2 regions of the Paenibacillus sp. FSL H8-0175 genome follow, and region 2 is predicted to be linked to the other one. Evidence: predicted binding sites of a transcription regulator. Region 2 holds the regulator's gene; the other holds the start of a gene.
What was found. Region 2 encodes CtsR, which represses protease genes until heat stress. Its sites were predicted from a motif close to ATGGTCAATAAAGGTCAAACA; they were not measured.
Positions count from the first base shown of each region.

Region 1: a site for CtsR is predicted at 1,825-1,845, ahead of clpP (ATP-dependent Clp endopeptidase proteolytic subunit ClpP). Genes of this name have one in related genera too.

Region 1 covers NZ_CP150299.1:183,886-187,073, reverse strand. Annotated here, with positions in the region: gene gap (type I glyceraldehyde-3-phosphate dehydrogenase) at 1-229, opposite strand, end outside; gene MHH46_RS00915 (sugar-binding transcriptional regulator) at 343-1,395, opposite strand; tRNA gene MHH46_RS00910 (tRNA-Arg) at 1,664-1,738, shown strand; gene clpP (ATP-dependent Clp endopeptidase proteolytic subunit ClpP) at 1,932-2,528, shown strand; gene MHH46_RS00900 (GDSL-type esterase/lipase family protein) at 2,618-3,188, opposite strand, start outside.
Region 2 covers NZ_CP150299.1:6,548,450-6,551,637, reverse strand. Annotated here, with positions in the region: gene eis (enhanced intracellular survival protein Eis) at 139-1,311, shown strand; gene MHH46_RS29205 (CtsR family transcriptional regulator) at 1,606-2,067, shown strand; gene MHH46_RS29200 (UvrB/UvrC motif-containing protein) at 2,098-2,622, shown strand; gene MHH46_RS29195 (protein arginine kinase) at 2,651-3,188, shown strand, end outside.

The DNA.
Region 1 (3,188 bases), 790 kb from region 2:
TAGCAAGAACCTTAACTTCTTTACCATTGACTTTGAAGAAGCCATCATGCACTTCAACATCACCTTGGAATTTACCTTGAGTTGTATCATATTTAAGCAAATGAGCAAGCATCTTAGCGTCAGTCAAGTCGTTGATTGCTACCACTTCGATACCTTCTACATTTTGAATACGGCGGAAAGCAAGGCGTCCAATACGTCCAAAACCGTTAATTCCAACTTTTACACTCATTGAATAGTTCCTCCTAGAATTCGTTTTATTTATTCAAAACAGACGGTGAGGTCTGTCATGACAACAATGTTAAGTATGATGCAAGAAGTATGTTATTGCCTGCAATCTAAAAACTACGAAGATAGCTGTAGTTGATTGTCAATTTCCTTGCCTATTTCTACTGCAGCAGCCTCGTCCGTGACGAGAATATTCTCCTGCCCGAAACGCAGCATGGCATGAATGGCTTTGGCCTTGGGTTTGCCTCCTGCAATACCGATGACTTTCTCTGTCCGGATAATATCTTCTAGACGTAGACCCATCGTAAGCATGGTATGGACAACCTGACCCTCTTCATTGAAATAATAGCCAAAAGATTCGGCCACTGCCCCTTCACCCTGGATTTCCGAGACTGTAGCCTCGTCCAGTTTGCGGCGGCGGGTCATTTCAATGGCATCCCCAATCCCATGTACAATAATACGCGAACTACGGATGGTTTGTACAATCTCTCCAATATTAGAGTCAAGTGCCAGCGATTGGTATGCATCCCCGCTAAGCAAATCAGGGACATGCAACAACCGGTAGTTGGCTCCAACCCGCTTTGCCATTGTTGAGGCAATCGTGTTGGCTTGAATCTCCATACTCTCTCCTAATCCTCCACGCGCCGGAACAAACCAAGCGTTCTTATAGGAAAGGGACAACGGCGGTGCCAGTTGATCAGCCATATCGGCAAGCGTCGATCCACCTGTGACGGCAACTGTATCATCTGCGCGAAGTATACTCAGCAGCGCTTTCGCACCCGCTCGGCCAAGCTCTCGTTTGGTGAACGGCGATGACTCACAATCACCCGGTACTACAATAACTTTATCCAGACCATACGTTGCTCGAATTTTCTCTTCCAGCTCATCCAGACCAAATAGGCTCTTAACAACCGGCTCTAGCAAATCAAGCAGTCTACGTCCAGCAGCGCTAATGCGCATGCCAACACTCTCGATCTCAATAAGCCCTTGCGATTTCAGAAGATCCGTCTCGGCACGCAGTACCCGCTCAGTCATATCTAGCGAAGCGGCTAGCGTTCTGCGCCCAATAATATCGGACAGCATGATCTGATGAAGAATCGTGTACCGTCTCTTAAGGGTTTCCATGAGATCAGGCAGAAGCTGCTTTTGGATATCTAATAAATTACGCATACTTTCACTCCTGCAACTTCGTCTTCCTCTATTCCCTTGTTCATGGTCTCAAAACGTCCCGGGTAAACTTTTTAAGTCCCACCCATATTCTAACCAAATATTGCTCGAAGCGCAAGTCTTCCGAGAGTAGAATTCTCAAGCGCTTGTCTTCTTATACATTAATAAGGTCAGAAAAAGATATAGCGCCCGATGCCTGTCCCTAGAGCGCTTGTCCAGTATTAATATTACATTGCAATTGTGTAAAAATTGTATTATAATCATTTTTGTTGCGCCCGTGGTCCAATGGATATGACGTAGGCCTCCGAAGCCTGAGATCCAAGTTCGATTCTTGGCGGGCGCGCCATTAATTTCATTTTTGCACATAATTTAGTAGTGCCTATACTACTACTTAACCAAAGAGCCGCTTGTCGGCTCTTTTTTTTGAATATAAGTTTGACTTTCTTTGACTTTTTGTTTGAATTTGTTTATCATGTGGGTAATACGGCAAGAGTAAAAATGAATACATTTGAAGAACCAATATCAAGGAGGTTTTCCACGTGAGTTATATTCCTATGGTAGTAGAACAGAGCAACCGCGGCGAGCGCGCTTATGACATCTATTCCCGCCTGCTGAAGGACCGCATCATTTTCCTTGGAACGGAGGTTAATGACGTGGTAGCCAATTCTATCATCGCACAAATGCTGTTCTTGGCTGCCGAAGATCCTGACAAGGACATTCACCTTTACGTGAATAGCCCAGGCGGTTCCATTACTGCAGGTATGGCTATTTTTGATACAATGCAGTACATTAAACCAGATGTTTCCACCATCTGTGTGGGTATGGCAGCTTCCATGGGAGCTTTCCTGCTAAACGCTGGCGCCAAAGGCAAACGCTTCGCACTGCCTAACAGCGAGATCATGATCCACCAGCCTCTGGGTGGTGCTCAAGGTCAAGCAACGGACATTGAAATCCGTGCCCGCCGCATCCTCAAATTGCGCGATAAGCTGAACCGTATTCTAGCAGAACGTACGGGTCAACCTCTAGAACGTATTGAGAAGGATACAGATCGCGACTACTTCATGACTGCTGCAGACGCGGCTGAATACGGTATCGTAGATAAAGTAATCGAGAAGACATTGCCTAGCGGTGTGTAAGCTATAAAGTAAAAATATAAAGAGGCTGTGCTCTATCCGTTATGGTTAGAGCACAGCCTCTTTATATTTTATAGAAGACCTAAATCCAATCACGCCAGCCCGCCATAACCTAGCGCATCCAGCTTCTCGGCAATCACGCGATAACCCCGGCCATTCGGATGCAGATGATCAATGGATAACAGCCCTCTCTCATTTCCTGCGAACTCACTATAAATCGAAGCAAATCCACATACTCGGCTGCTGTACTGTGCTGCGTATTGATTAAACTGTCTGACCCACTCTGTCGCACCAACCACCTGAGGATAGGGATTATATAATCCCACAATTCTAATGATAAAAGGTCTACAAGTCCTCGCCTTCAATTGTATAAGGATATTCATAATTGCAGAGAAATTTTGTTTGCATTCCTGAAGCGATCTCCGCAGTTCTGCGGATAAGTTTCCTTGCTGTCTTGCTGCTGATTTGGCCGCGTGAATCAAATCATTACCACCGATAGACACAGTGATGATATCGGCTACTCGAACGGCCTCACGCATCATGGAATTTCCGCGCAGCCGCTGCTCCAGCTCTGAAGTAGTCATTCCGTTCACGCCTAAATTCGTAGAGGCTACAGTAGTCCGCAGTCTCCCTTCTGCCATTCTACGGTACACCGGTACAAAA
Region 2 (3,188 bases):
TACAAGACTATTTTTAAAACTGCCTAAGGCTGTGGATAACTAAAAAAAGTTCGAAAAATATCCTTATAATTCGCACACAATACACTCTCTTGTTATACTAACCATAAAAGTAAATTCATAAATGATGAGGTGAGTTTTGTGGATATCAGACAGTTGCACTCAGAAGAGTTTGATCTAAGCATGGATTTATCTGAATATGCTTTTCAATATAAGCTGCCTAGTGAGAAAAGGGCGAATGCTAAGGAAAGATTTAAAGCAGAACGCGTATGGGGTGCTTTTGAAGAAGGTACTTTGGAAGCTAAACTTACTCTTCTTCCGTTCGAAGTGTACATACAAGGTAGATTAGTACCTATGGGAGGGCTCGCAGGGGTAGCGACATGGCCAGAGAATCGCAGACAGGGGCATGTGGCAAAGCTCCTAGCGCATACGCTGCAAACGATGAATGAGGCGGGGCAGACATTATCTTTTCTGCATCCGTTCTTGATCCCCTTTTATCGCAAATTTGGTTGGGAAGTTTATTGTGAATATAAGAAATACTCCATTCCTGTTGCCAAGTTTCCCAAGAAGGTTGAAGTTGAGGGCAAGGTAAGACGTGGTGTTATAGATATCGAAGTATTGGACAACTTATACAATCGTTTTGCAGTTAGATATAACGGAACACTTAAGCGTGATTTGGACTGGTGGGAAAACTCTGTTCTGGATGATGAAGGTCAGACTGCGGTATTTTATTCACAGCTTGGGGAACCTGAAGGATACGTACTATATAAGATAGAAAATAGAGAGCTGGTCATTGATGAATTTGTGTTTTTGAACGAACAGGCCCGGCAGGGGCTGTGGACATTTCTTGCGAATCACGATTCGATGGTGACCGGTGCATCGCTAAAACTGGTGCCATCCGATGATATGTTACCCTTTTTGCTGCCTGATCCGCGTATAGAGCAGGAGAATTATCCTTATTTTATGGCGCGTATTGTTAATGCTAAAGCATTCGTGGAGAGTTATTCTTTTAAGCGTCACAACAGTCAGAAGAAACAGGTTATCTATATTGAAGATAAATATGCCCCATGGAATGACGGGTTGTGGGAATGGACTGTCTCCGAAAAGGGAGCAGCAGCTTTCTTGCGTATAGAGGGTGAACGGGATGCAGCTGACTTAAGCTGTGATATTGGTTCGCTGACGATTCTAATGTTTGGATATAAACGCCCGGCAGAGCTGGCTCGTTATGGACGTGTGACTGGTAATCCGACGGCTCTGGAATGGCTCGAAGAAATCATACCGCAAGCTGAAACTGCACTTTTTGATCATTTTTAGAAAATAATTAGGCTCTCCCCTTCGAAAGATGCTGGGAGAGTTCTTTATTTCCGAATACATTCGCTGAAAAAAGTGAAAAATAAGAGAATCCTCTTGGAATTAGCACAGAATATGTTATAATATTAAAAAGTCAAAGAAAGTCAAAGTCAACGCACCTGATGACATACAGTGCGATCCTCTGAATTCGTGAAGTTTTCTTCAGACTTATATGAATGAAGTTCACTAATGAATGTCATTAAGGATGCGGGCCGTAAGCGATATTATGAAGCTTTAAAGAGCACTGGAGGATGAGTGATGCGCAATATCTCTGATATTATTGAACAATATCTGAAGAATATTTTGCATGAAAGTCCCGAAGGTACGGTGGAAATCCAGCGAAATGACCTGGCGGACCAGTTCTCATGCGTACCGTCACAGATCAATTATGTTATTAGTACACGCTTTACACTGGAAAAAGGCTATGTGGTGGAAAGTAAACGTGGTGGCGGGGGATATATTCGTATTCAACGTTTTGAATTGCCGCCCAACGTGGCACTGCATGCCCATTTAAACCATACTATAGGTGGCGGGATAGATCAGAACGCTGCCGAAGGGTTGATTTATCAACTGGAGGAAGCTGGTTTTCTAAGCAAGCGTGAGGCGTGTCTTATGCGCGCTGCTGTTTCTCGGGATTGCCTAACGGTTAAGATTCCATATCGGGATGAGATTCGGGCCAAGATTATGAAGGCGATGTTAATCTCTTTGTTAGGCAAATAATTGTCAATCATAAGGGAGGGGCTTTCGCTTATGCAATGTCAGGAATGTGGCGTCAAGCCAGCAACACTCCATTTCACCAAGATCGTGAATGGAGAGAAGACAGAATTTCATATCTGCGAGAGCTGCGCGCGGGAGAAGGGTGAACTGATCCCGGGAACTGCTGGAGGATTCTCCATTCACAGCTTGCTGTCCGGTCTGCTTGATCTTGAAGGGGCCGGTAAGGAAAAGACGGCTGCTACGAAGACTACGCAGAGTCTGCAATGTGAGAATTGTGGAATGACGTACTCGCAGTTTAGCAAATTGGGTCGTTTTGGCTGCAGCTCCTGTTATAAATATTTCAACAGTGCACTGGACCCGCTCTTTAAACGGGTGCATGGCAGCACTTCGCATGTAGGCAAGATTCCTAAACGTGCTGGAGCACAAATTGTGTTCAAGCGGCAAATTGATGAATTGAAGCTGGAATTACAGCAAAGTATCGCACAGGAGGAATTCGAAACTGCGGCAGAGCTGCGGGATCAAATTCGCCAACTTGAAAAAGAAATGGCACAAGAGTAAAGTCTTTGATATATAGGGGGGATATGACATGTCAAGTCTCCGATTTACTGAACAAGCGCTTAGTGATTGGATGCGCTCGGGAGGCAGTCACTCCGAGATTGTAATTAGCAGCCGTATGCGTATTGCACGTAATTTAGAGCATCTTCCATTCCCTATGCTTGCTTCCTTAGAGCAATCGGAAGAAGTATTAGAGCTGCTGGCCCCTGTGTTTCATGGGGAAACTGCTGCCGAATTCGGATCTTTTCAACTAATAAAGCTTGCTGAAGTGAATGAACTGGATAAAAAGGTATTGGTCGAGAAACATCTCATCAGTCCTAATCTGGCTAATGATTCACGTGGCGCAGCTGTGATATTAAATGAAGATGAGTCGGTTAGCATCATGATTAACGAAGAAGACCATCTGCGGATCCAATGTCTGTTCCCGGGTCTTCAGGTAAGAGAAGCATGGGAACGTGCGACAGCCATCGATGATATCTTCGAATCGGCTGTGAATTACGCTTTTGATGATAAAAGAGGATACTTGACCAGTTGTCCCACCAATGTGGGTACAGGGCTGCGTGCCTCAG